DNA from 2 places in the Streptomyces sp. NPDC006326 genome. Region 1 is predicted to be linked to the other one. Evidence: riboswitches for the same ligand, from Rfam matches in the RefSeq annotation. Region 1 holds a riboswitch; the other holds the start of a gene.
What was found. Region 1 has a riboswitch for ZMP and ZTP ahead of glyA (serine hydroxymethyltransferase). Riboswitches for the same ligand answer to the same signal wherever they lie in the genome.

Region 1 (20,263 bases):
GTGAGGGTGGAGTAGATCGTGAGCAGGTTGCTGACGCCGGGCTTGGCCGCGGTGTCGAAGCGGACCTCGGCCTCGGTGTCGGTGACCGCGCTCTTGATCTTCTTCTCGGTGGCCTTGGCCTCGTCGAGGAGGTTGATCAGGCCCTTGGGGGACGAGGCGGACTTCGACATCTTGATCGACGGGTCCTGGAGGTCGTAGATCTTCGCGACCTCCTTGACGATGTGCGCGGCGGGCAGCGTGAAGGTCTCGCCGAAGCGCTGGTTGAAGCGCTCGGCCAGGTCGCGGGTCAGCTCGATGTGCTGGCGCTGGTCCTCGCCGACGGGGACGGCGTTCGCCTGGTAGAGCAGGATGTCCGCGACCTGGAGGATCGGGTACGTGAACAGGCCGACGCTGGCGCTGTTCACCCCGCCCTTGGCGGACTTGTCCTTGAACTGGGTCATCCGGCTGGCCTCGCCGAAGCCGGTGATGCAGTTCATCACCCAGGCGAGCTGGGCGTGCTCGGGGACGTGGCTCTGGATGAAGAGCGTGCAGCGGTCGGGGTCGAGGCCGGCGGCGAGGAGCTGCGCGGCGGACAGGCGGGTGTTCGCGCGGAGGTCCTTCGGATCCTGGGGCATGGTGATCGCGTGCAGGTCGACGACCATGTAGAAGGCGTCGTGCGTCTCCTGCAGGGCGACGTACTGGCGGATGGCCCCGAGGTAGTTCCCGAGGTGGAACGAGCCGGAGGTGGGCTGGATGCCGGAGAGCGCGCGAGGACGATCAGAAGCCATGGCTCCATTCTCTCAGGTGCGGGGGCCGACTCCGGCCGTTCCGTGGCCGGAAGCCGACGGGTCCTTGCGGGGGTGCGGGTCGGCGGGGCCGGGCCCGGCGGGCGGTGCCCGCGGGTACTCCCGCGTAACGGCACGTCCGGATCTTGCCCGAAGCAAGCGACCGCTTTGGCCCCACGGGGGCGGGGCCGGCACATCCAGCCCCGCCGGCGTGTGAGGCGCGGGGTCTGGGGCGGAGCCCCAGATCGCTCGGGCGCAGCCCCCGTACCGCCGGCGCCCCGCGGGGGCGGGGCCGGCACATCCGGCCCCGCCGGCGTGTGAGGCGCGGGGGCCGGTCAGACCGGGAGGCCCGGGGCCGGGTGGGCGGCCATGAGGGCGGTGACCTCGCTGCGGATCGCGGACAGCGCCGCCTCGTCGGACTTGGCCGCCGCGTCCACCGCCCGGGAGATCCAGTCCGCCACCACCGGCATGTGCTCCTCGGTCAGGCCGCGGGAGGTGAGCGAGGGGGTGCCGATCCGGATCCCCGACGGGTCGAAGGGCTTGCGCGGGTCGAACGGGACCGTGTTGTAGTTCACCACGATGCCCGCGCGGTCCAGCGCCTTGGCCGCCACCTTGCCCGGCACGCCCCGGGAGGTCAGGTCCACCAGGATCAGGTGGTTGTCCGTACCGCCCGAGACCAGGTCGAAGCCCCTCGCCAGCAACTGCGCGGCCAGCGCCCGCGCGTTGGCGACCACCGCGTGCGCGTACGTCACGAACGACGGCTGCGCCGCCTCGTGCAGGGCCACCGCGATGCCCGCCGTCGTCTGGTTGTGCGGCCCGCCCTGGAGGCCGGGGAACACCGCCTTGTCGATGGCCTTGGCGTGCTCCTCCTTGCACATCAGCATCGCGCCGCGCGGCCCCCGCAGGGTCTTGTGCGTCGTCGTGGAGACCACGTCCACGTGCCCGACCGGCGACGGGTGGGCGCCGCCCGCGATCAGGCCCGCGATGTGCGCCACGTCCGCGACGAGGACCGAGCCCGCCTCGGCGGCGATCGAGGCGAAGGCCTCGAAGTCGATCGTGCGGGGCAGCGCCGTGCCGCCGCAGAAGATCAGCTTGGGGCGCTCCGCGAGGGCGAGGTCGCGCACCGCGTCGTAGTCGATGAGGCCGGTGTCGGCGCGGACGCCGTACTGGACGCCCCGGAACCAGGAGCCCGTCGCCGAGACGCCCCAGCCGTGCGTGAGGTGCCCGCCCATCGGCAGGGCCATGCCCATCACCGTGTCGCCGGGCTTCGCGAAGGCCAGGTACACGGCCAGGTTCGCGGGCGAGCCCGAGTACGGCTGGACGTTGGCGTGGTCCACGCCGAACAGGCCCTTGGCCCGCTCGACCGCGAGCGCCTCGACGCGGTCGATGTTCTGCTGGCCCTCGTAGTAGCGCCGGCCGGGGTAGCCCTCGCTGTACTTGTTCTGCAGCACCGTGCCGGAGGCTTCGAGCACCGCCGCCGACACGTAGTTCTCGCTCGGGATCAGGCGCAGGGTCTCGGCCTGCAGGGTTTCCTCCGCCACGACGAAGGACGCCAGCTCGGGGTCGGTCGCGGAAAGGGCGGGATGGCGGCGCGCGTTCACGGCGGCTCCTCCGGGGTCGATGTCAGGTCTCGTCCCCGCGAGGCCCAGGCGAGCGGCCCTGTGTGCGGTCGTCCGCGCACGACTCCCCCGGAGTTGGTTCTCCGTACGCCAGTCGCCGTGCGTACCGCCCACCATAGCGGGCGGGCCACAAGAAAGGTTTCCGCGCCCGGTATACGAGCGACGTATAGCCGTATACCCGTATACAGGGTGGCGCCACCCTCGTCATCCGGGGCGGCCGGCCCGCCCGCACCACCGACGATCGGAGACCCCGTGTCGACAACCGCTGATGCCCTGCGTGCCGCGGAGGCCCACAGTGCGCACAACTACCACCCGCTGCCCCTCGTCGTGGCGTCCGCCGAAGGGGCGTGGATGACCGACGTCGAAGGCCGTCGCTACCTCGACATGCTGGCGGGCTACTCGGCGCTCAACTTCGGCCACCGCAACCGCCGTCTCATCGACGCGGCCCACGCACAGCTGGAGCGCGTCACGCTCACCTCGCGCGCCTTCCACCACGACCGCTTCGCCGAGTTCTGCGCCGAGCTGGCCGCGCTGTGCGGCAAGGAGATGGTGCTGCCGATGAACACCGGTGCGGAGGCGGTGGAGACGGCGGTGAAGACCGCCCGCAAGTGGGGCTACGAGGTCAAGGGCGTCCCGGACGGCCACGCCAAGATCGTGGTCGCGTCCGACAACTTCCACGGCCGCACGACGACCATCGTGAGCTTCTCGACCGACCACGAGGCCCGCGACCACTTCGGCCCGTACACGCCGGGCTTCGAGATCGTCCCGTACGGGGACCTCACCGCGCTGTCGCACGCCGTCACCTCGAACACCGTGGCCGTGCTGCTGGAGCCGATCCAGGGCGAGGCGGGCGTCCTCGTGCCGCCGCCCGGATACCTGCAGGGCGTACGGGAGCTGACGCGCGAGCGGGGCGTCCTGTTCATGGCGGACGAGATCCAGTCGGGCCTGGGCCGGACCGGCACGACCTTCGCCTGCGAGCACGAGGGGGTCGTGCCGGACGTCTACATCCTCGGCAAGGCCCTGGGCGGCGGTGTGGTCCCGGTCTCCGCGGTCGTCGCCGACCGGGACGTGCTCGGGGTGTTCCGGCCCGGCGAGCACGGATCGACCTTCGGTGGCAACCCGCTGGCCTGCGCGGTCGCCCTGGAGGTGATCGCGATGCTGCGCACCGGCGAGCACCAGCAGCGCGCCGCCGAACTCGGCGACCACCTGCACCGCGAGCTCGGCCTGCTGGTCGGCGGCGGCGCGGTGACCGCCGTCCGCGGGCGCGGGCTGTGGGCGGGCGTGGACATCGCCCCGGGCCACGGCACCGGCCGGCAGGTGTCCGAGCAGCTGATGCAGCGGGGCGTGCTGGTCAAGGACACGCACGGGACGACGATCCGGCTCGCCCCGCCGCTGGTGATCAGCAAGGAGGACCTGGACTGGGGCCTGGACCAGCTGCGGAGCGTGCTCGCCGGGTGATCGCAGGATTCAGAGGATGACGTGGGGCAGGAAGCGGGCGTACTCGTCCGTGACCGGCCCCGCCGATTCCCGGATGCCGAGCCCCGCGGCCTCCTCCTCGACGACCCACGCGCCGAGCACGACCCGGTTGCCGTCGAAGTCGGGCAGCGGGGCCAGGGCCTGGAAGCAGTACGTCTCCCCCTCGGCCGGTACGAAGGGCTGCCCGCCCGGACCGGCCTCGTGCAGGGTGACCCCGGCGCCCTCGCGGCCCAGCAGCGGCTTGGCCGCGTAGCCGGTGGTGCCGGCGAGTTCGCGGGGGCCGTCGAGGTAGGCGGGCAGCAGATTCGGGTGGTCGGGGAAGAGCTCCCACAGGATCGCCAGCAGCGCCTTGTTGGACAGCAGCATCTTCCACAGCGGCTCGATCCAGCAGGTGCTGCCGGATCCGCCGCCGTGGTCGTACGTGCCGAGGACCTGCGGGCCGAAGTCGTCGGTGGCCAGCCACTCCCACGGGTAGAGCTTGAAGCAGCTGCGGATGAAGCGGAGCTTCTGGTCCACGAACCGGCCCGACAGTGCGTCCCAGCCGATCTGTTCGACGGACAGCGCCTCGGTCTCCAGGCCCGCCTGCTCGGCGGTCTCCTGGAGGTAGGCCACCGTCATCAGGTCCTCGCCGAGCTCGTCCGTCTCGGAGTGCGCGAAGTGCAGCGGCCCGGGCGGGAGCAGCTCCGCCTGCCGGCGCCAGGCCTCGACGAGCCGCTCGTGCAGGGAGTTCCACTGGTCGGCGCCGGGGAAGCGCTCCTCCATCCAGAACCACTGCGGGCTCGCCGCCTCGACGAGGGAGGTGGGGGTGTCCGCGTTGTACTCCAGCATCTTGGCCGGGCTGCCGGAGCCGTCGTAGCGCAGGTCGAACCGGCCGTACAGGGAGGGCTGTTCGGCGCGCCTGCGCCAGGACTCGGCGATCAGGGCGGCGAGTCCGCGGTCGGTGATGCCGAGGTCGGCGAAGCGGTCGTGCTCGACGATGTGCGCGGCAGCGGCCAGGCACATGGCGTGCAGCTCCTCGACGACGTCCTCCAGCGCCTCGACCTCGGGCAGCGAGAAGGAGTAGTACGCGCTCTCGTCCCAGTAGGGGCGCAGCGAGTCGTCCGGATAGCGGGTCAGGGGGTAGATCAGCCCCTGTTCCTCGACGGTCCGCTGCCAGTCCGGGCGGGGCTCGATGGTGTGGCGCCGCACGGGGCTCAGCCGCCGCTGGAGCTGGAGTGGCCGCCGATGCCGCCGCGGGTGACGGCGGACTTGTCGAAGCTGCCGCCGCTGACCTTGTTGTTGCGGACGCTTCCGCCGTAGTAGTACGCGCCGCGGCTGTTGCTGCCGCCGCTCTTGCACTCCTTGCTGTTCAGCTTCTCCAGCGTGACGCGGTCCACGCAGCGCTTGTCGGGCTCGTCGCTCTTGCCGCAGGCCACGAGCGCGGCGGCCAGCAGTCCCATCCCGCCGAGGGCGACGGCGCCGGAGCGCATGCGGCGGCGGGCGGTGCTGCTGCTCGTACTCGTGCTGTCCATGACCATGGGCGACAGACTAGAACGGGACGGCGGGGCGATGGAATCCGGCCGCCCGAACCCTCGCCACACCTCCATGACCTAAAGTCAATTCGTGCTCCTTGGGATGATTTGCGCGCTCGGTGCGGCGGTCTGCTTCGGTACGGCATCGGTCCTGCAGGCGATGGCGGCCCGCGCCGCGGAGCCGGGGACGGGCTCGGGGGTGGACACGGCGCTGCTCCTGCGGGCGCTGCGGCAGTGGCGGTACGTGGCGGGCCTCGGCCTGGACGCCATCGGCTTCGTCCTGCAGATCGTGGCGCTCAGACACATCCCCCATCTACGCGGTCGGCGCCGCGCTGGCGGCGAGCCTCGCGGTGACGGCGGTGGTCGCGGCGCGGCTGCTCCGGGTCCGGCTGAGCGGAGCCGAGTGGGCGGCGGTGGCCGTGGTGTGCGCGGGGCTGGCGATGCTGGGACTGGCCTCGGGCGAGGAGGGCTCCGGGAAGGGCTCCCTCGCCCTGAAGCTCGGGCTGCTCGGGGTGGCCGGGCTGGTGCTGCTGGTGGGGGCGGTGGCGGGCGGCCTGCCGGACCGGCCCCGGGCGCTGCTCCTCGGCCTGGCCGCGGGGACGGGCTTCGGGGTGGTGGAGGTGGCCGTCCGCCTCATCGACGGGATCTCCTTCGCGAACCCGGCCCTGTACGCGCTGCTGCTGGGCGGCGGTGCGGCCTTCCTGCTGCTCACCTCGGCGCTGCAGCGCGGCTCGGTGACGGCGGCCACCGCGGGGATGGTGCTGGGCGAGACGATCGGACCGGCGGTGGTGGGGGTGGCCTGGCTCGGCGACCGCACCCGCGAAGGCCTGGTCTGGCTGGCCGTCCTGGGCTTCGCGGTGGCGGTGTGCGGAGCCCTGGCCCTGTCCCGTTTCGGCGAGCCCCCGCCGGGCCCCGAGCCCGCCTGACCTCACGGGAGGGCGGCCACCAGCGCCCGCAGGGTGGGGGACCAGGCGCTGGTCGAGGGGGTGCCGTAGCCGACCACCAGGGCCTCGCGGGGCGGGAGCGCGGCCTCCGGATGGGCGTAGCGGGACAGCGTTTCGAGGGTCAGGTCCTGCCAGGCCGCGGCCCGCAGCACCGAGGGCTGCGTCCCCTCGGGGAGGTCCAGTACCGCGTGCAGTCCCGCCGCGATCCCCGACACCTCCACCCGACCCGCGACCGCCGCCACCAGCTCGTCGCGCCGGCGGCGGTACCGCAGCCGCATCCCCCGCACGTGCCGGTCGTAGGCCCCCGACCGGATGAACTCCGCGAGCGTGAGCTGGTCCAGCGCGCTCGACGTCCAGTCGATGCGCCCCTTCACCGCGACGACCTCGTCCACCAGCCCCGCTGGCAGCACCATCCACCCCATCCGCAGCCCGGGCGCCAGGGACTTGCTCGCCGTGCCGAGGTAGACCACCCGCTCCGGGTCCAGCCCCTGCAGCGCCCCGACCGGCTGCCGGTCGTAGCGGAACTCGCCGTCGTAGTCGTCCTCCAGGACGATCCCGCCCGTGGTCCGCGCCCAGTCGACCGCCGCCGCCCGCCGCTGCGGCGTCAGCGCGACCCCGGTCGGGAACTGGTGCGCCGGAGTCAGCAGCACCGCCCCCGCCCCGTCCGGCACCTGCGCCGTGCACGCCCCCGCCCCGTCCACCGGAAGCGGCCGGGTCCGCAGCCCCGCCCGGGTCAGCAGCTCCCGGTGCTCGTCGAGGCTGTACCCCTCCACCGCCACCTCCCGTACCCGCCGGGCCCGCAGCACCCCCGCCAGCAGCATCAGCGCATGCGCGAACCCGGCGCACAGCACGATCCGCTCCGGATCCGCGTGCACCCCCCGCGCCCGGGACAGGTACCCCGCCAGGGCCTCCCGCAGCTCGACCCGGCCGCGCGGGTCGGTCCCGTACCCGAAGGCCTCGTTCGGCGCGCCGGTCAGGGCCCGCCGGGCCGCCGACAGCCAGGCCGCCCGCGGGAACCCGCCGAGGTCCGGGCTGCCGGCCAGCAGGCTGTAGGCGGTTCCGGGCCGCGCGGGGCCCCGCACCCGGGCCGCCGCCGCCGGCCGGGCGCGCGGCCGGGCCCGCTGCGCGACCCGGGTGCCCGAGCCCTGGCGGGCCGTCAGCCAGCCTTCGGCGACGAGCTCGGCGTACGCCTCCGCGACCGTGTTCCGGGCGATCCCGAGGTCGGCCGCGAAGGAACGCGAGGACGGCAGCCGGGTCCCGGGAGCCAGCCGCCCGCTGCGCGCGGCCTCCCGCAACGCCTCGGTGAGCCCGGCCCGCAAGCCGCGTCCGGCGGACAGGTCCAGATGCAGGTCGGCACCGAAAGTGGCCCAGGATTCCTTCATGAAGATGGACCATATCGGCGGGCCGCCCGCTTCGTAGGCTGGGCCCATGACCACGCAGACGCGGCAGAACACCGCAGACCAGACTCCCGAGTACGCCCCCGAGCCCACCTCCCGCATGCGCTGGACCGAGCACGTGCCCGACGTCTACAAGGCCATGACGGGCCTGGAGGTCGCCTCCAAGAAGGGCCTGGACCCGCTCCTCGTCGAGCTGGTCAAGATCCGCGCCTCGCAGCTGAACCACTGCGCGTTCTGCCTCGACATGCACGCGAAGGACGCGCTCGCGGCGGGCGAGAGCGTGGAGCGGATCATCCAGCTCAGCGCCTGGGAGGAGTCGCGCCACTTCTACACGGAGAAGGAGGCCGCCGCGATCGAGCTGACCGAGGCGGTGACCGTGCTGACCGACGGCTTCGTCCCGGACGAGGTGTACGCGAACGCGGCGAAGCACTTCGAGGAGCCGGAGCTCGCCCGCCTCATCTCCCTCATCGTGACGATCAACGCCTGGAACCGCTTCGCCGTCAGCACCCGCATGGTGCCGGGCCACTACACCCCGGGCGTGCACCAGCGCTCCTGACCGGCCTCACGGCGCCCGGAACGCCGCCAGGGCCGCCTCGTGGTGCTCCCGGGTGACCGTCCACTCGTCCGCGGGGCCCGCGGTCAGGACGGCCCACTTGGCGCCCCCGCCGGCGCTGCCGCTGCCGCCGGACGGGAGGAACACCCGTTCCACACCGCGTCGGCGGCCGTGCGACTCCGCGCTGTCGTACTCGTAGACGAGCTCCGCGGCGACGGGGTCGCCCGGGACGCCTCCGACGCCGATCTCCTCGTAGGCGGGGGTTTGGGCGCGCAGGTACGTGGATGCGCCCTTGACCGCTTCGAGCGGGGTGAGGTCCGCCTCCTTCACCTGGAAGATCTGGAGCAGGGCGGTCCGGTCGGGCGAGCGGTAGAAGACACCACCCGTGCCCTCCTCCCGTACCCAGCCCTTGGGCACGGCGACGGTGAACCCCTTCGGGTCCTGCACGGTCCGGTGGCCGCCGGTCCCGCTCGGGCCGGGCGACGGGGAGCGGCTCGTCGAGGGCGACGGGGCGGCGGACGTCCCGTCCGGGGTGGCCGGCGTGCGGGACACCGCCGTCGCGTGCTTCCCGTCCGCCCGCGCCGGGTCGTCGGATCCGCCCCGGACGTACCACACGGCCCCGGCGGCAACCACGGCCGCGGCCACGGCGATGCCCGCCGTCGCCGGGGTCAGCCACCGGGCACGCGGCCCGGCGGGGCGCGGGGGCCCCGCCGGTACGGGCGGCCGGTGCGGGTCGTACGCCGGCGGCGGGGCCGGGGCCGGGGCCGGGGCCGGGGCCGGGGGAGCGTGCAGGGGCGGGGGCGGGGGCGGGGCCGGGGCGGGCGGCGCGGCCGGCGCGTCCCGCACCCAGCGCTGCGCCTGCGCGTCCCAGCGGGGCTCGCCCGACGGCGGTGGCGCCACGGCTCAGCCCCCCAGCGTGCTGAGCAGGCCCGCCAGGGCTGCGGCCGCGCTCACCGATTCCACGAGCGGAGCCCACCGCTGCAGGGCCTCCCGAAGCCGCCCGACGAGACCGGGCCGGATCGCCTGCGCGCCCTCCAGGTCCCCGGCCGCCTCGTCCAGTACGCCGTCCAGTGCGGCCCTGTCCGTACCGCGGGGCAGCCGGACCAGGGCGGCGCGCAGGTCGAGCACGGCCTCCAGCAGTTCCGGCGCGCCGGGCGCGTCCGTCCCCGTACCGCCGTGGTGCACGGTGTTGGTGTTGTTGCTGCCGCCGATGCTGAAGGCGCTGCCGGTGATGTCGCCGATCCGGACCGGGCGCTCCTCGCCGTTACTTCCCACCACTGCTCCCCTTGCCGCTCGTACCGCCCCCGGCGGTGCTGTTGTAATGGCCCGTGCCTCCGACGCTGAAGGCGCTGTTGCTCACCGACTGGATGAAGGTGGCGCCCTCGGCGACGTGGACCGCGCGTCGCGCGAACTCCTCGGTGTGCCAGCCCGCTTCGTGCAGGGCGACGGTAACGCCGCCGACCACGCGGTCCTGAATGGTTTTCAGGTACCGGTCCAGGTCCATGAGGTGGAAGAGCGAGCCGTCGTCCATCGCGGCGATCTCCCTCACCGACAGCAGCGGCCCCTCCGGCCGGGCGCCGCCGTGGCCGCCCGTGACGATCCGCCACCAGGTGGCGAGCCCCCGGAACAGGGAGGCGAGGGCTCCCGCGAACGAGCCGGGGGTGGCGGCGAGGGCCGCGACCGCCTTGCCGAACCAGGTGTTGTTCAGGAAGCGCTGGGCGTCGGCCTCGGCGTTCTGGAAGCCGGTCCGTACGGGCAGCAGCACGTGCGGGGCCACCTCCAGCATCAGCATGCCGCCCTGGGTGTGGACCCGTACGAACACGGTGACGACGAGGTTCTCCTCCCAGCCGCCGACCCTGATGCGGAGGAAGTGCCGGCGCCGCTCGCCGCCCTCCTCCATGGCGCCGAGGCGGTGCGCGGTGAACTGCTCCCGCGCCCACCGGGCCTCGTCCCGGTGCGCCAGGCCGACGGCCGGCATGAACACGCACTCGTCGACGACCAGCTCGCGCAGCCGGTCCAGTACGTCGGCCTGGGCCTGCGCGGAGCCGTGCGGGGACGGGATGCGCAGGGTCTGGAGCAGCGGCACGATGCGCCGCACGATGTCGGCGTTGGAGACGGGCTGCGGCTTGCGGTCGACGCCGAGGTCGTCACGGGGGCGCAGTTCGACGGACAGCTGCCAGGGCCGGTAGGCGTCCCCCGCCCCCCTGAACGGGCCGTTGATGTCGTACATGATCAGCGGCGCGTGCTGCTCGCCCCGGATGCGGTCGCGGACCCGGGCGAAGCGGGGGCTCTGCGTGACGGGATCGGCCGACTGGTCGGCGTACCGGTGCGGGTCGAGTTCCCGGGAGACGATCCGGGCGCCGTATCCGCGCTGGAGGGCGACCAGGGTGACGAGGGCCGCGAACACGAGGGGGACCAGCCACAGGGCCAGGGGCGCGGAGTCGCCGGAGCCGCCGGAGCCGCCGTAGGGGTCGAACCCGCTCGCACCTCCGTACCCGTCGTAGCCGCCGTAGCCGCCGGAGCCGCCGCCGTAGAACTGCCGGAAGAGGGCGCCGCCTTCCCCGTCGTCGGTCGCGACCAGCCAGAACATGGCGAGGGTGAAGGCCAGGGTCAGCCAGCCGTAGATCCTGACCAGCACGGACAGGAACCGCAGCAGGAGGCTCTGCCTGCGCCGGAGCCAGTTGGCGAGGCTCAGCAGCAGGAAGGGGGCGAGAAGCAGGGTGAGCAGCCCGCTGGTCAGCAGGGACCCCACGAACCAGGCGCCGATGATCCCGCCGGCCCAGGCGAGCTCGACGCGCCGGGCGCGCAGTGCGTGGGCCAGGACCCGCGTGGCGTCGAAACCGTAGGACGGGGCGGCGATCCGCTCCTCGTGCACGTACAGCTCGTCGATCACCCGATCGCGGTACGCGGCGTCGAGGTAGGTCCCCGCGCACAGGAAGCGGCCGGCCTCGCTCAGGGAGGGGTGGACCGGAGGGCGGCCGTTGCGCGGGTCGGCCGGGACGTCGCCGCCGGGCTGAGGGGGAATCAGGTGGTCGGTCACCGAGCGACCTTATGTGGCCTTTACATGAACCGACAGGCCGATTCACGCCAAAGCGCCCCGGCCAGGTTTGGCCGGGGCGCAAGGGTGTTCGTGCCGGTCTGGCGATCAGGCGGACCGCGTGATCAGCACGTCCGGATCAGATGAGGCCGAGCTCGCGCACCGCGTCGCGCTCCTCGACGAGCTCCGCCACCGACGCGTCGATGCGCGTACGGGAGAACTCGTTGATGTCCAGGCCCTGGACGATCTCGTACTTGCCGTCCTTGCAGGTGACGGGGAAGGAGGAGATCAGGCCCTCCGGGACGCCGTAGGAGCCGTCCGACGGGATGCCCATGGAGGTCCAGTCGCCCGCGGCGGTGCCGTTGACCCACGTGTGGACGTGGTCGATGGCGGCGTTGGCGGCGGAGGCGGCCGAGGAGGCGCCACGGGCCTCGATGATCGCCGCGCCGCGCTTGGCGACGGTCGGGATGAAGGCGTCGGCGAGCCACTGCTCGTCGGCGACGACCTCGGCGGCGTTCTTGCCGGCGATCTCCGCGTGGAAGATGTCGGGGTACTGGGTGGCCGAGTGGTTGCCCCAGATGGTCAGGCGCTTGATGTCGGTGACGTCGGCGCCGGTCTTCTTCGCGAGCTGCGAGATCGCGCGGTTGTGGTCCAGGCGGGTCATCGCGGTGAAGCGCTCGGCGGGGACGTCCGGGGCGGCGGCCTGCGCGATGAGCGCGTTGGTGTTGGCCGGGTTGCCCACGACCAGGACCTTGATGTCGTCCGCGGCGTGCGCGTTGATCGCGGCGCCCTGCGGCTTGAAGATGCCGCCGTTGGCGGAGAGCAGGTCACCGCGCTCCATGCCCTTGGTCCGCGGGCGGGCGCCCACGAGCAGGGCCACGTTCGCGCCCTCGAAGCCCTGGTTCGGGTCGTCGAAGATGTCGATGCCCTTCAGCAGCGGGAAGGCGCAGTCGTCGAGCTCCATGGCGGTGCCCTCGGCGGCCTTCATGCCCTGGGGGATCTCCAGGAGGCGGAGCTTGACCGGCACGTCCGCGCCGAGCAGGTGGCCGGAGGCGATGCGGAAGAGCAGCGCGTAGCCGATCTGGCCGGCGGCGCCGGTGACGGTGACATTCACGGGAGTGCGGGTCATGGCCTTCTCCGTTAGACAGCTGGCGGTGGGGCGTCCGTGCCCCATGTGCTGGCGGACGCCGCTCCCCTGCGAATCTTGATGTGAAGAGACATCCGGCGTCAGGCTATCCGACCTTGGAGCGACCCAATCCCCCGGTCCGTGTGGTGCACGGCACACGGACCGGGAGTTCGAAGGCGCGGGCGGGACTTCGCCCCGGATTCCGGGACTGCGGGCACCCGCCGGACGGGTGTACGCAGGCCTCAGCGGACGGTGAAGTGGACCGCGTCCTCCAGGAACGGGATGTCCAGCCACGGCTTGGGCGTGGCGATCACCAGCGCGAGCAGCGTGATCGCCACGCCCAGCACCCCGTACGTGACCATGTCCGTGAACCGGGAGCGCACCGCGAGCATGCCCACCGAGGGCAGGACGCGCCGCAGGACGGCGGCCGCGATGAGGGCCACGCCGATCACCAGGCAGCCGACCCGGGGGTGGCCGACCGCGGTGAGCAGCAGGCCGACCGCGGTCGCGGTGAGCACGCTGAGCATCGGCCACTGGCGGGCGGCGAGCGCGTCCCCGGGCGCGGCGCGGCCGGCGCCCTCGGGACGGGCGGTGTCCTGGGTGACGGGCGGGAAGCGCCGGGACCGGGGGGCCGCGGGCTCCTGCGCGTCGGGGTCAGCCTGCACTGGTCGTCGCCCGTTCCGCCGCCTCGACCACGTTGGCCAGGAGCTGCGCCCTGGTCATCGGCCCGACGCCGCCCGGGTTCGGGGAGATCCAGCCCGCCACCTCGGCGACGCCCGGGTGCACGTCCCCGACGATCTTGCCGTGCTCGTCGCGGCTGACGCCCACGTCCAGGACGGCCGCGCCCGGCTTCACGTCCTCGGGCTTGACCAGGTGCGGTACGCCGGCCGCCGCGACGACGATGTCGGCCTGGCGCAGCTGCGCGGGCAGGTCGCGGGTGCCGGTGTGGCACAGGGTCACGGTGGCGTTCTCCGACTTGCGGGTCAGCAGCAGGCCCATGGAGCGTCCGACGGTGATGCCGCGGCCGAGGACCACGACGTGCGCGCCGTTGATCTCCACGCCGTGGTGGCGGAGCAGTTCGACGATCCCGTACGGGGTGCAGGGCAGCGGGCCGGGCTCGTTGAGCACGAGGCGGCCCAGCGACATCGGGTGCAGGCCGTCGGCGTCCTTCAGCGGGTCCATCAGCTCCAGGACCCGGTTGGTGTCGATGCCCTTCGGCAGCGGGAGTTGGACGATGTAGCCCGTGCACTCCGGGTTCGCGTTGAGCTCGCGTACGACCGCCTCGATGTCCTCCTGGGAGGCCGTCCCGGGCAGTTCGCGCTGGATGGAGGCGATGCCGACCTCCGCGCAGTCCTTGTGCTTGCCGTTGACGTACCAGCGGCTGCCCGGGTCGTCGCCGACCAGCAGGGTGCCGAGTCCGGGGGTGATGCCCCGGGCCTTGAGGGCCGACACGCGGGCGGCCAGTTCGGACTTGATCGCGGCTGCGGTGGCCTTGCCGTCGAGAATCTGGGCGGTCATGCACCCATCCTCCCGGATGGAGCGGCCCCGGTTCCAGTCGTGGCGCTCCCCGCCGGTTCGTCACAGGCTTGAACCATTCATTGCACTTGCACAACAAGTGACGGCCCGATGACGCGCTCGCTGGACAAGTCCCGCCCGGTCGGAAGACGATGGCCGAAAGAGTGCCGCGGGCACTGCCGGGGGGCGGACCGTAGACCAGGGTGTTTTTCCCTCGCGCGTGCCGTGCGTCCCCGCACTTCCACGGAGGAAACACCCCAGATGAGCTTCGGCGACCCGAACAACCCGTACGGGCAGCAGCCCCAGGGCCAGCCCGGCTACGGCTACCCGCAGCAGGCCCCGCAGGGCGTGCCGCCGCAGGGCGGCTACGCCTACCCGCAGCAGGCCCCGCAGGCCTACCCGGCGTACCCGGCGGCCCCCGGCGGATACCCCGTCCCGGGCGCCCAGATGCCCATGCCGGGCGGTGTGAAGGCGGCTCGCGTCATCCTGTTCATCGTCGGAGGCCTGCAGGTCCTGGGCGGCGTGGTCCTGCTCCTCGGCGGGGCGTTCTTCGCCTCCCTCTTCGCGGACTCCTCCAGCTCCTCGGCGAGTGATGCGGGGACGCTGGCGGGCGGCGTGATCGTCGTCGCCGGCATCTTCTGCCTCGCCTTCGCGCTGTGGCCGCTCCTGACCGCCGCCAAGCTGGGCAAGGGCCGCGGCGGTGTCCGCGTCTCCGGCATCATCTACGGCTCCCTGATGACCCTCTTCTCCGGGCTCAGCGTGATCATGAACCTCGCCGCGCTCGGCAGCGACACGGCCGCCGGCGCCGTCGTGTTCTCGCTGCTCCTGGCCCTGATCCAGCTCGGCCTGGCCCTGTGGGTGCTCGTCGGCCTGGCCAACTCGGCCGCCGGCGCGTACTTCCGCCGCCCGCAGTACTGAGGGCGGCGCGGCACCGGAAGCACCGGGCACCGGAAGCACCGCCGTCCTCACGGCGTACACGGCGAAGGCCGCCACCCGCACTGCTGCGGATGGCGGCCTTCGCCGTACTCGGGGTGCCGGCTCAGTGGAAGAAGTGCCGGGTCCCGGTGAAGTACATGGTCACGCCCGCCGCCTTCGCGGCCTCGACGACCTGCTCGTCACGGACCGAACCGCCCGGCTGGACCACGGCCTTGATGCCCGCGGCGGTCAGGATCTCCAGCCCGTCGGGGAACGGGAAGAAGGCGTCGGAGGCGGCGTACGAGCCCTGCGCGCGCTCGGCGCCCGCCCGCTCGACGGCGAGCTTCGCCGAGTCCACCCGGTTGACCTGGCCCATGCCGACGCCGACCGAGGCGCCGTCCTTGGCGAGCAGGATGGCGTTGGACTTGACCGCGCGGCAGGCCTTCCACGCGAAGGCGAGCTCGGCGAGCTCCTGCGCGGAGAGGGCTTCGCCGGTGGCGAGGGTCCAGTTCTGCGGGTCGTCGCCCTCCGCCTGGGCCCCTTCCGGTCCGAACGTGTCGGACTGCTGGAGCAGCACGCCGCCCGAGATCGGCTTGAGGTCGCCCGGCTGGTGCGGGTGGCCGTCCACCTTCAGGACGCGGATGTTCTTCTTCTTGGCGAGGACCTCGACGGCCCCGTCCTCGTACGAGGGCGCCGCGATGACCTCGGTGAAGATCTCCGCGACCTGCTCGGCCAGCTCGACCGTCACGGGGCGGTTGACGGCGATGACGCCGCCGAACGCGGAGAGCGGGTCGCAGGCGTGGGCCTTGCGGTGCGCCTCGGCCACGTCCGCGCCGACGGCGATGCCGCACGGGTTGGCGTGCTTGATGATCGCGACACAGGGCTCGTCGTGGTCGTAGGCGGCGCGGCGCGCGGCCTCGGTGTCCACGTAGTTGTTGAAGGACATCTCCTTGCCGTGCAGCTGCTCGGCGTTGGCGAGCCCGCCCGGCTGCCCGTCGGTGTAGAGGGCGGCGGCCTGGTGCGGGTTCTCGCCGTAACGGAGGGTGGACTTGCGCTCCCACGCACCGGCCAGGAACTCGGGCAGCACGGCCTCCGGCTCCGGGGCGTACGCATTCGTGAACCAGGAGGCCACGGCGACGTCGTAGGCGGCGGTGTGCTGGAAGGCCTCGGCCGCCAGCCGCTTGCGCGCGGGGAGGTCGAAGCCGCCGCCCTGGACCGCGGCGAGGACGTCGGAGTAGCGGTCGGGGCTGGTCACGACGGCCACGGACGGGTGGTTCTTGGCGGCGGCGCGGACCATGGACGGGCCGCCGATGTCGATCTGCTCCACGCACTCGTCGGGGGTGGCGCCGGAGGCGACGGTCTCCCGGAACGGGTACAGGTTGACGACGACCAGGTCGAAGGGCTCGACGCCCAGCTCGGCGAGCTGGCGCTGGTGGTCCTCCAGGCGCAGGTCGGCGAGGATGCCGGCGTGCACGCGCGGGTGCAGGGTCTTGACCCGGCCGTCCAGGCACTCGGGGAAACCGGTGAGCTCCTCGACCTTGGTGACGGGCACGCCGGCCCCGGCGATCCGCGAGGCGGTGGAGCCGGTGGAGACGAGCGTGACGCCCGCCTCGTGCAGGCCGCGGGCCAGCTCCTCCAGTCCCGTCTTGTCGTAGACACTGACGAGCGCGCGCCGGATCGGTCGCTTCGACGAGGTGGTGCTGCTCTCTACGGCGGTCACTGGATCGTTACCTTTCGTCCCTCAATGCGGTAGCCGTGCCGGGCCAGGCGCCCCACGACATCGACGAGCAGCTGGCGCTCGACTTCCTTGATGCGCTCATGGAGAGCGGCTTCGTCGTCCTCGTCCCGGACCTCGACCACACCCTGGGCGATGATCGGACCGGTGTCCACGCCGGAGTCCACGAAGTGGACGGTGCAGCCGGTGACCTTCGCGCCGTAGGCGAGGGCGTCCCGTACGCCGTGGGCGCCCGGGAAGGCCGGGAGGAGGGCGGGGTGGGTGTTGACGAACCGGCCGCCGAAGCGGTCGAGGAACTCCTTGCCCACGATCTTCATGAACCCGGCGGACACCACGAGGTCCGGTGCGTGGGCGGCGGTCGCCTCGGTGAGGGCGACGTCCCACTCCTCGCGGCTCGCGTACGCCTTGACCGGGCACACGAAAGTGGGGATCCCGGCCTTCTCGGCCCGCTCCAGGCCGACGATGTTCTCGCGGTCGGCCCCCACGGCGACGACTTCGGCCCCGAAGCCCTCGGGCCCCCCGGGGTGGGCGTCGATGGCGTCGAGCAGGGCCTGGAGGTTGGTGCCGGAGCCGGAGACCAGCACGACCAGGCGGGAGGCGGCCATGGGAGGCCCTTTCTCGCGGGAACACGTCGTTCGTCTTGTGTGGTCATACGAAACTTCGGGGCCCCGGTATACGGGGGACCATACGAAGCCACCGACCGCCTGCAACGATACCGGCACACCGGACAGCCCCCGAGGGACGGGGGGACGGCCGAGGGGTAGCGTGCGGCATGCATGCCGTACACGCCCGCGCCGCACTCGACGCCCACCACGGGTGTCCATGACACAGGGGAAGTAACGCACTCGATGCCGGACCGCCGTCAGCCCGACTCCTCCACCGACGACAACCCCTTCGCGGCTCCCCCGGAAGGCCGGCCCGACCAGCCGTGGCAGCCGCGCGGCGGCGGTGACGGCGGCGGCCCGGCCGGGGAGCCCGGCACGGGCCCCGAGGGGCCGGTGCGCTGGGACCCGACGGACCCGATCCAGCGCCACGCCCGGTACGCACTGCTGGCCGGCATGTGGGGCTTCTTCTTCGGGCTCTTCGACATCCCCTCGGTGGGGCTGCTGCTCGGTGCGCTCGCGTTGTACTGGGGCATCAGCGGACTGCGCGGCAGGCCCGTGGCCCCGGCGGAGCCGGGCTCGGACGGGGCGGCCGCCCGGGGCGGGCTCGCCGCCCTGGGGCCCGCCGCCCGGCCCCAGCGGACCGCTGCGATCAGCGGCCTGGTCACGGCCTCGCTGGCGATCCTGCTGGCGCTGAGCTCGTACGCCGTGCAGCTCGCGTACAAGGACTTCTACGTCTGCCGCGAGGACGCCCTCACGCAGACGGCGGAACTGCAGTGCAACAGGCTGCTGCCGGACAACCTGCTCGGCACGTACCTCAAGGTCCGGACCTAGGATCCGGCCCGGACCTGCCGGTGCGTCGGCTCAGGCCGGGGGCCTGCGGCGGGCCAGGACGCGCGCGCCCGCGACGGGCGGTACGAGCGGCTCCCCGGCCGGTGGCTGCGGCGGCGGCCCGGCCGGCGCCATAGGGGCGGCCGGCGCGGAGGCGGCCGGCGCGGAGGCAGCCGGTGGCGGGAGGGCCGGCGCCGCCTTGAGCGCGGCCAGGTCCAGCTGAAGCCCCGTCACCACCGTCACCGGGCGCGGGGATTTCACCCGGGCGGGCGGGCCCGGGTGAGCGGCCGGGGCCGGCACCGGAGCCGGGGCCGGGGCCGGGGCCGTGTCCCCGGGCAGTTCGGGGACCAGGGCCACCGCCGTGCGGCGCAGGGCCTCCCAGCGGACCTCCCGTACGCCGCTGTCGTGCCAGTCGTCCTCCACGGCGGCGTCCCCTCGGGCCGGGCGGTTGCGCCAGGAGTGGACCGCCGCCGCCACCGGTACGGCGGGCAGCAGCGTCCACGCGAAGGCCGCCGCCCCGGCCGCCCACCACACCGGCCCGAAGCTCGCCAGCTGCCGGGAGCCGAGCGGCCCGGCCGAGGCGGCGGCGAGGCCGGCCATCAGCAGCCCGCACACCACGGCGCCCAGAGCCGCCGTCAGGGCAGCTTCACCGCAGGTCACTTCACGCGCCCGGCGGACCGCGAACCACCCCACCGCCAGCCCCGCCAGCACCGGCAGCCCCGCGGTCGCACAGGTCAGCAGGGTGCCGGGCCCCTCCGGCGGCAGCGCCGCCAGCAGCGGGAACCGCGGCAGCGACGGCGGACGGGCCAGGCCGAGCGGGGTGGCGGTGACGCCGGTCCCGAGGGCGAAACCGGGCCCGAGGGCGTAGGCGGCGCCCCAGACGGCGGCGTTCGGCAGCAGCGCGAGCGTGAGGAGCAGCACGGCGAACCGGCCCGACCACACCCCGGTCAGCGTCATGAGGGAGGACCGCGCCTCCGCGCCGTGCCAGACGAGCGAGGCCCCGACGAGCACCGCGCCGCCGCCCAGCAGCACGAGGGCTCCGGCGGTCCCCGCCCGGAGCGCCAGCGCGTAGCGGGGCCGGGCAACGGCCTGCCGCAGCGCCCCGGGCACCCAGCGGGGCAGCGGCCCGAGCGGGCGCCCCTTGGCCGACCACACGCCGGCGCCCGCCGCGAGGACGGCGACGAGCGGGACGTGCCAGGCTGCGCTGAGCGGGTCGGCGGGCATCGGGCCGCCGGCCGCGTAGACGGTGGCCAGCGAGCCGACGCTCAGATAACCGCAGGTCACCGCCGAGAAGATGGCACTGCCGGGCAGGACCTCGTCCCCGTCGTCGGCGGCGCTGCCGAGCCGCGCGGCACGCCGCATGAGCAGCGCGGGAAGCGCGACGAGCAGCAGCGGGGTCACCCCGACCGGGGCCGGCATCCCGGACAGGGTCTCGTAGCGGACCAGCTCGGTGCCGTGGGCGAGGAGCCACAGTCCGGCGGCGAGGTGCAGGGCGCCGCCGGGGCCGCTGTCGGGGTACGGGGAGCTGATCCACAGCACGATCACGAGCACGGCGAGGAAGCCGAGCCCCAGCCCGGCGGCAACGGCACCGCCGAGGACACAGGCGGCGGCCGCCGGCGAACGGCGCCGCCGGGCGGCGGGGCGCGGGGCCGGGGCCGACGGGGCCGGGGTCGGGGCCGTGGGCAGGGGGGCCGGGGGCAACGGGGTCCCGTGTTCGGTCACTTGGGTCACCCCGCCATGGTGCCAACGACACGCGCTATGGGCGGGTAATAGGCGAATGTCCGTGGTGTCGCCCAATATACGTTTTATGTATTTTTTCGCCCAGGACGGTCGGAAGGTCGCGGGGAGCGTGGCATGACACAGAGCGTCGAGGAGCCGAGGCTCCCCTCGCCGAAGGAACGCCGCAGACTGCGCGAGGCGGCGGGCCTGACGCGTGCGGAGGTGGCGGCGGCGGTCGGGGTGACCGCCACGACGGTCCGCTCCTGGGAAGCGGGCCGCACGACCCCCCGCGGCCGCCAGCGCCGCGCGTACGCCGCCTTCCTCTCCCCCCTGCGCCGCCCCACCCGGGCTGACGCCGCGTCCACTCCCCGCTCCCCGGCCCCGATTGCCACCCCGCCCCCCGCAGCCCCTGCGGAGGGCATGACCGGTACGGGCGCCAAGGCCCGGGCCGGCGACGCCGGGGGCGAGCCCCTTGCCGCACCGCACGCCGAAGCCGGGACGCTCCCCCATACGGGTGCA
Region 2 (7,818 bases), on a different contig from region 1:
CTGGATCACCACCTGGGTCTCCAACGCGGCCCTCGCGGTCGCCGCCGTCGGCTACCTGGCCGTGCTCTTCCCGGCCGTCGGACAGCACAAGGCGGCGATGTGCCTGGCCGCGCTCACCGTCCAGTGGCTCCCCGCGCTGGCCAACCTGGCCGGCACCCGGTACGTGGGCGCGGTCCAACTGGTCTCCACCGTCCTGAAGTTCGCCCCGCTGCTGCTGGTGGCCGTGGGCGGCCTGTTCTTCTTCGACCCGGCGAACCTCGGCCCCTTCCGGGCGACCGGGCAGAGCCCGGCCGGTGCGGTCTCCGCCTGCGCGGCGATCCTGCTCTTCAGCTACCTCGGCGTGGAGTCGGCCGCCGTCAGTGCGGGGGAGGTCCGCGACCCGGCCCGCAACGTCGGCCGGGCCACCGTCCTCGGCACGGCCGGGGCGGCCCTCGTCTACCTGCTCGGCACCCTCGCCGTCTTCGGCCTGGTCGCCCACGACCGGCTGGTCGCCTCGCAGGCCCCGTTCACCGACGCCGTGAACGCCATGTTCGGCGGCACCTGGGGCGGCACCCTGGTGGCCTGCGCCGCGGTCGTCTCGATGGTCGGCGCGCTCAACGGCTGGACGCTGCTCAGCGCGCAGACCCCGTACGCCGCCGCCAAGGACGGGCTCTTCCCGAAGGTCTTCGAGACGCGCAAGCGGGGCGTCCCCGTCGCCGGCGTGCTCGTCACCGCCGTCCTGGCCTCCGGCCTGACCGTCTACAACTACGCCGTGGGCGCGGACGGCGTCTTCGAGGTCCTCGTCCTGGTCACCACCTTCACGGCGACCGTCCCGTACCTGCTCTCCACCGCCGCGCAGGTCTACTTCCTGCTGTCCGGGCAGTCCGCGCGCGCCGACCGCGGCCGACTGCTGCGCGACGGGGCCCTCGCCGTCCTCGCCTTCGCGTTCTCGATGTGGCTGGTGGCGGGCTCGGGCCATGCGGCCGTCTACCAGGGCGTGCTGTTCCTGTTCGCCGGCGTCCTCGGCTACGCCGCGATGTCCGCGCGCAGGCAGCGCGCTGCCGTCTGACCTGCGGAGTAGCGTGGAGTCCGGACAGGAACCGGGAACAGACGGGGAGCCGGCAGGGGGCAGTGAGGGGTCGCCATGTCCGCGATCAGACAGAGCATCGACATCGCCCGCCGTCCCGAAGAGGTCTACACCTACCTCACGGATGCCACGCACCTGCCGGAGTGGCAGGCGAGCGCGGTCTCGGCCCGCCCGCTCGACGGCGCGCCGCCGCACGTGGGGCAGCGCCTCGCCGTCACCCGCCGGATGGGCGGGCGGCGGTTCCCGATGACCATGGTGGTCATGGAGCTCGACCCGCCGCGGAGCTGGCACATCCACGGAGTCGACGGCCGCGTGCGCGGCGACGTGCGCGGGACCATCGAACCGCTCGACGACGGCAGGCGCTCGCGCGTCACCCTGGCCCTCGACTTCGAGGGTCACGGCATCGGCAAGGTCATCGCCCCCCTGATGGTCAAGCCGTTCGCCCGCAAGGAGATGCCCCGCAGCGAGGAGAAGCTCAAGCACCTGCTCGAACACGCCTAGGCACGGACAGGGGCCGGGGTCCTGACGGGCCCCGGTGCACGGGCACCCTGCGGATCGGGCGCATACGCCCGGTCCGCAGGGTGCCCGCCCGACGGCTCAGTCCAGGTAGTCGCGCAGCACCTGGGAGCGGGACGGGTGGCGCAGCTTCGACATCGTCTTGGACTCGATCTGGCGGATCCGCTCACGGGTGACCCCGTACACGCGGCCGATCTCGTCCAGCGTCTTCGGCTGGCCGTCGTTGAGGCCGTACCGCATGGAGACCACGCCCGCCTCCCGCTCGGAGAGCGTGCCCAGGATGGACTGGAGCTGCTCCTGGAGGAAGGTGAAGGAGACCGCGTCGGCCGGGACGACCGCCTCGGAGTCCTCGATGAGGTCACCGAACTCGCTGTCGCCCTCCTCACCCAGCGGGGTGTGCAGGGAGATCGGCTCGCGGCCGTACTTCTGGACCTCGATGACCTTCTCGGGGGTCATGTCGAGCTCCTTGCCCAGCTCCTCCGGAGTGGGCTCCCGGCCGAGGTCCTGGAGCATCTGGCGCTGCACGCGGGCGAGCTTGTTGATGATCTCGACCATGTGCACCGGGATGCGGATGGTGCGGGACTGGTCGGCCATGGCACGGGTGATCGCCTGCCGGATCCACCAGGTCGCGTAGGTGGAGAACTTGAAGCCCTTGGTGTAGTCGAACTTCTCGACGGCACGGATCAGGCCGACGTTGCCCTCCTGGATCAGGTCCAGGAAGAGCATGCCGCGGCCGGTGTAGCGCTTGGCCAGCGAGACCACGAGGCGGAGGTTGGCCTCCAGCAGGTGGTTCTTGGCACGGCGGCCGTCCTCGACCAGGATCTCCAGCTCGCGACGGTAGGCGGGCTTGTGGTCCTCCTCTTCTTCGAGCTTGTACTCGGAGAAGAGTCCGGCCTCGATCCGCTTGGCGAGCTCGACCTCCTGCTCGGCGTTGAGCAGCGGCACCTTGCCGATCAGCTTCAGGTAGTCCTTGACGGGGTCGGCGGTGGCACCGGCCACCATGACCGTCTGCGCCGGGGCGTCGTCCTCGTCGTCGTCGGACAGGACGAAGCCCTGGGCGCCGCCCGCCTTGGGCGCCTCCTCCTCGACGTCGTCGACGAGGTCCTCGGCAGCCCAGTCCTCGCCCTCGATGACCGGGGTCTCGCCCTCGTCGGCGTCCTTGGCGGTGGTCTTCTTGGCCGCGGCGGTCTTCTTGACCGCGGTCTTCTTCGCGGCGGTCTTCTTGACCGTCCGCTTCTTCGGCTCGGCGGCGGCCTCGGCCGACACCTCTTCCGCGGCGGGCGCGGTCGCCGCAGCGGGTATCGCCGCCGCGGCGGCGGGCGCCGTGGCGGCGGCCGAGGCCTTGCGGGCGCCGATGGGGCGCGGCGCGGCGGCCGCCTTCTTGGTCACGGTGCGGGCAGGCGCAGCGGCCGCCTTGCGGGGCTTCTTGGCGGCAGCCTTCGTGGCGGGCGCGGCGCTGACGTGCAGCGCGACACCCTCCTCGTCCAGGACCTGGTTCAGGCTGCGCAGGACCCGCTTCCACTGGTCCACCGGGATGCGGCCTGCCTCGAAGGCCTGGCGCACGTCGTCACCGTTGATGTGACCCTGCTCGCGGCCGCGCTCGACGAGCGCGACGAGGGCCTCCGATTCGGCGATCTCCGGAGGGAACGTACGGGACGGGCTGAGCGACACAAGGAGCCTCTCGTTGCGAACAGATAGGGAGTGGGCGGGACATCATCGCGCGGACTCGGGAAAACAGACCCGGCGGGGTCTGTATTCCGGGGCCGCGCGAGGACACCTGTCGGTTCATCGCATGCCCGAGTCGATTCGTTACGCGCTGAATTGAGTGACCTGCGCCACGCTGTGGGCGGGCAACCGATCCGCTGGGGATCCGTCCGCGCCTCCTCCGCCTCCCCCGTCAGCCCGATTTGCGGGCTTCGATGAGGAAACGGGCGGTGTGCGCCACGAACGGGCCTTCGCGTTCGATCTGTTCGTGGAGCTCTCGCAGCCGGTCCCGGTACTGCCCGACCGTGAAGCCGGGCACCATCCAGATCACCTTCCGGAGAAAGTAGATCACGGCTCCGATGTCGTGGAACTCCGTACGCAGTCTTTCGGAGCGCAGGTCCACCACTTCAAGGCCGGCCTTGCCGGCTCCGGCGACCGCGTCCTCGGGGTGCCGGGCCCGCCGGACCTCCTCCGGCTGCGGTCCGAGGAAGTACTCGACCAGCTCGAAGACGCTCGCCGGCCCGACCTGCTGGGACAGGTAGGTGCCGCCCGGCTGCAGCACCCGGGCGATCTCCTCCCACCAGACGGTCACCGGGTGCCGGCTGGTGACGAGCTCGAAGGCCGCGTCGCCGAACGGCAGGGGCGGCTCGTCGGAGTCGGCGACCACGACCGCGCCGAGCGGGTGCAGCAGCCGGGTCGCCTTCTCGATGTTCGGCGGCCAGGACTCGGTGGCCACCATCAGCCTCGGCAGGGCGGGCACCCCGGCCAGCACCTCTCCGCCGCCGGTCTGTACGTCGAGGGCGGAGCGGACCCGGGCGAGGCGCTCGCCCAGCAGCCGGTGGTAGCCCCAGGAGGGGCGCTGCTCGGTGGCCCGCCCGTCCAGCCAGGAGAAGTCCCATCCGTCCACGGAGACGGACTCCGCCTCGGCCACGAGGTGGTCGAAGGTGCGTGTCATGGCCCCATCGTCCCAGCCGGAGCGCCGGTGATCCACCGGTTTGACCGCTTGTGGGTGGTCTCCGCGCCTTCCCCGGTGGACCGGCGTCCGCGTCGATTAGAGTGGGACCGGGCCGTGACTGGCGTTCGGGTGGATCACCACCGGGGAGCGGCCCGGCGCACCCCCGTGCGCCGACTGCCGCGCGCCTGGGCGAACCGCGATCCCGCAGCGACGCTCAGGAGACCCCATGACGACTGCCCAGTCCGTTCCGCAGGCCCCGACCGGTGAGCAGGCGCAGACCGCCCGGCTCATGGACGGCACCGCCCTCGCCCGCCGTATCTCGGAGCAGACCGCGGCCCACGCGGCGAAGCTCACCGAGCGCACCGGCACCGCGCCCTGCCTCGCGACCGTGCTGGTCGGCGAGGACCCCGCCTCCGTCACCTACGTCCGCATGAAGCAGAACCGCTGTGCCAAGGCCGGGATCACCTCCCGCCACGTGGAGCTGCCCGCCGAGACCACCACCGAGGAGCTCGTCGCCGCGATCACCGCCCTCTCCGAGGACCCGGAGATCAGCGGCATCCTCCTGCAGCACCCCGTCCCGCACCACATCGACGAGCGGGCCGCCTTCGAGGCCATCGCCCCGGGCAAGGACGTCGACGGCGTCACCATGCACTCCTTCGCCGCCATGGGCTTCGGACTGCCGGGCTTCGTCTCCTGCACCCCCGGCGGCATCATGCGCCTGCTCGCCGAGTACGACGTGGACCTCACCGGCAAGCACGCCGTCGTCGTCGGCCGCAGCGCCATCCTCGGCAAGCCGGCCGGCATGCTGCTGCTGGAGCAGAACGCCACCGTCACCTACTGCCACTCCCGCACCCGGGACCTGTCCTCGATCGTGCGCCAGGCCGACGTGCTGGTCGCCGCGGTCGGCAAGGCCGAGTTCATCCGGGGCGAGGACATCAAGCCGGGCGCGGTGGTCCTGGACGCCGGGTACAACGAGGGCAACGTCGGCGACGTCCACTTCGAGTCCGCCGCCGCCCGTGCCTCGCTGATCACCCCGGTTCCCGGCGGGGTCGGCCCGATGACCATCGCCGTGCTCCTGGAGCAGACCGTGCAGGCGGCCGCCGCCCAGGCCGGCCTCGCGCTCGCCGACCTCTGACGCCGGCGCCGCCGCTCCCGGCCACGCCGCGCCCCGGACCCTGCGCCGGGGCGCAGCCCCTAGGGGCGGCCGCAGACGTCCCGGCGGGCGGCCGCCACGATCGGGGACCTGCGGAACTCCCACGCCAGCGCCGCCAGCGGCCGGGAGTCCAGGCGGTGCGGATCGGCAGGGCCCTGGGCGGCGGCTCCCTCCCGGGCCGCCGCCAGATCCGCCACCTCCCGGCGCCGGCACGCCGCCGCCAGCATCGCCGCGTCGGCGACGATCGCGGCCCGCTGCTCGCCGAGCCCCTCTCCGCGCGCGGTCTCGTACGCGGCGCACCGCACGGCGGGGTCGAACCAGCTCGCCAGGGCCAGGATCCCGTCGTCGATCACCGACTCCCGGTGGATCAGCCGGATGCCGACCGGCGACCACCAGGTGAGCGGCACGGTCTGCGCACTGGACGCCGCGAACCCGCGCAGCGCCTTCCACAGCGGGTACAGCCGCCGGTACCGGCTGAAATCGCGCCAGGCCGCCGACCCGCCGATCAGCGGCACGATGAACCCGCTCCCCAGCAGCAGGGCCGCCGCGGCGCCGAGCGGCGGCGCCACGTACGTGGACAGGTCGTCCCAGTCGCGCCCGCTCCAGCGGGCACCGACGGCGGCCCACTTCGCGACCAGGAAGCCCACGTCCAGCGCCCCGCCGAGCATGACCAGCGCCAGCCCGGTGCGCAGCGGGCGCATCGAGGGGGACACCCGCCGCATCCACGTCCAGCACAGCAGGGTCAGCGTCGTGCTGCCCACGGTGTGCGCGAGCAGGTAGCAGGCGATCATCTCCCGCAGCCACGGGGTGTTGGCGTAGTAGGTGTCCAGGTCGCGGACCCGTTCCACCGGTGCGTCCCCCATGGAGAAGAGGGAGACGATCAGTACCGCGACGGCGCTGTATGCGGCGATGGTCAGGCGCGTGGCCCGGCGCACCCCGGGGGTGGGGCGGCTGCCCCAGTGCAGGATCAGCACGATGCAGGCTCCCGAGAACGCGGTGAGCATGCTGTACACCAGCGGTGCCGAGAAGTTGACGATGCCGGTCAGCTCGTTGACCGCGACGATCGTCGGCGGCGCCGCGAGGAACATGACGAGGGTGCCGACCGCCAGCAGCGTGCAGACGGCGCGCACGGTGGGCTGCCCCCAACTGCGGCGCAGCGTGGGCGCTTTGATCAGCAGGGCCACGCCGATCACCACCCCCGGCACGTACAGGATGAGGCTGTCGCTCATCGGGCCTGGCCGACGGGGCCCACCGGCCCCACGGGGTCGGCCGGCTCCACCGCCTCCGCGGCGGCGTCCCGGTCGAGTCCCGCGACGGCCCGCTCGGCGGCGGTCAGCGGCGCCGCCTTCAGCGCGCCCCGGTCCGAGGCCCGCAGGACGTCCCACACCACGGACGGGCGGACCCAGTAGGCGGGAGAGCTGTTCATGGTGATCACCTGGAGGAGGGCGCGGGCCAGGCTCTGGCGGGTGGTGGCCCCGGTCATCAGCCGGTCGACGTACGCGGTCAGCAGACCGGCTCCGGCCCGCGGCTTCATGCCGGTGGCGCCGGGGTAGAGGATGTCCTGAGAGGTGGCGAGGTCCCAGGCCGTGGACACGAGGGGGGCCAGCGCGCGCTGCGCCTCGCGGCCGATGGCCGGGTGGGCGAGCCCCTTGGCGCGCAGCAGGGCGCGTACGGCCAGCAGGCCCTGGGCGGCGACCGTCATGCCCTGCCCGTACAGCGGGTTGAAGGTGGCGACCGAGTCGCCGACCGCGAAGAAGCCGTCGGGCAGGTCGGCCTTCTCGAAGTAGAGCCGCCGGTTGGCGGTGCCCTGGGTGACGGTGACGTCCGTCAAGGCCTTGCGGTGTTCCAGGAGTTCACCGACGATCGGATCGCGGACGCCCTTCGCGAACGGGACGAAGGCATCGGGGTCGGAGGTGGGCTGACCGCCGCGGGTGCCGGACAGGGTGGCCTGCCACTGCCCGTTCTCGATCGGCACGATCGTCGCCGTCTGCCCGGGTACGGGCACGCGCGGGTCGGACTGCACGTTGATGATCGGGAAGCCCATGGCGTGCGCGCCGGCGGGCGCCTCGAAGACCCGGGTCGCGTAGACGAGCCCGGAATCCACCTCGGCCTGCCGGATGCCGCTCAGCCCGAGCTCCTGGAGCCAGATACGGGCCCGGGAGCCGCGCCCGCTCGCGTCGACCACCAGGTCGGCGGAGACCAGCCGGCCCTTCTCCTGCGGGGTGTCGACCCGTACGCCGGTGACCCGGTCGGCCGTGCCCTCCAGCGAGCGGACCCTGGTCTGCTGGAGGGTGCTCACGCCCGGCAGTCCGACGACACGGGCCCGGACCACCGCGTCGAGGAGGTCGCGGCTGCACGAGATGTTGAACTGCATCTCGCGGTGCCGCGGCAGCCAGCCCTGGGCGGTCTTGGTGACCAGATCGG

Region 2: another riboswitch for ZMP and ZTP. It lies ahead of ABZ128_RS06140 (bifunctional 5,10-methylenetetrahydrofolate dehydrogenase/5,10-methenyltetrahydrofolate cyclohydrolase); the one in region 1 lies ahead of glyA (serine hydroxymethyltransferase).

What each region holds. Positions count from the first base shown of each region.
Region 1 covers NZ_JBEXRC010000001.1:65,275-85,537, reverse strand. Annotated here, with positions in the region: gene trpS (tryptophan--tRNA ligase) at 1-767, opposite strand, end outside; gene glyA (serine hydroxymethyltransferase) at 1,100-2,365, opposite strand; ZMP/ZTP riboswitch at 2,401-2,491, opposite strand; gene rocD (ornithine--oxo-acid transaminase) at 2,636-3,841, shown strand; gene ABZ128_RS00340 (glutathionylspermidine synthase family protein) at 3,851-5,047, opposite strand; gene ABZ128_RS00335 (hypothetical protein) at 5,053-5,370, opposite strand; partial or broken gene ABZ128_RS00330 (hypothetical protein) at 5,474-6,296, shown strand; gene ABZ128_RS00325 (PLP-dependent aminotransferase family protein) at 6,299-7,696, opposite strand; gene ABZ128_RS00320 (carboxymuconolactone decarboxylase family protein) at 7,743-8,267, shown strand; gene ABZ128_RS00315 (hypothetical protein) at 8,274-9,164, opposite strand; gene ABZ128_RS00310 (hypothetical protein) at 9,168-9,539, opposite strand; gene ABZ128_RS00305 (hypothetical protein) at 9,529-11,304, opposite strand; gene ABZ128_RS00300 (malate dehydrogenase) at 11,441-12,430, opposite strand; gene ABZ128_RS00295 (DUF3017 domain-containing protein) at 12,670-13,092, opposite strand; gene ABZ128_RS00290 (bifunctional methylenetetrahydrofolate dehydrogenase/methenyltetrahydrofolate cyclohydrolase) at 13,082-13,945, opposite strand; gene ABZ128_RS00285 (hypothetical protein) at 14,204-14,860, shown strand; gene purH (bifunctional phosphoribosylaminoimidazolecarboxamide formyltransferase/IMP cyclohydrolase) at 14,982-16,577, opposite strand; gene purN (phosphoribosylglycinamide formyltransferase) at 16,574-17,197, opposite strand; gene ABZ128_RS00270 (hypothetical protein) at 17,441-18,028, shown strand; gene ABZ128_RS00265 (DUF6350 family protein) at 18,059-19,756, opposite strand; partial or broken gene ABZ128_RS00260 (helix-turn-helix transcriptional regulator) at 19,880-20,074, shown strand.
Region 2 covers NZ_JBEXRC010000005.1:129,064-136,881, reverse strand. Annotated here, with positions in the region: gene ABZ128_RS06160 (amino acid permease) at 1-1,048, shown strand, start outside; gene ABZ128_RS06155 (SRPBCC family protein) at 1,124-1,567, shown strand; gene ABZ128_RS06150 (RNA polymerase sigma factor) at 1,664-3,253, opposite strand; gene ABZ128_RS06145 (methyltransferase domain-containing protein) at 3,480-4,241, opposite strand; ZMP/ZTP riboswitch at 4,346-4,439, shown strand; gene ABZ128_RS06140 (bifunctional 5,10-methylenetetrahydrofolate dehydrogenase/5,10-methenyltetrahydrofolate cyclohydrolase) at 4,468-5,376, shown strand; gene ABZ128_RS06135 (MAB_1171c family putative transporter) at 5,436-6,623, opposite strand; gene ABZ128_RS06130 (FAD-dependent monooxygenase) at 6,620-7,818, opposite strand, start outside.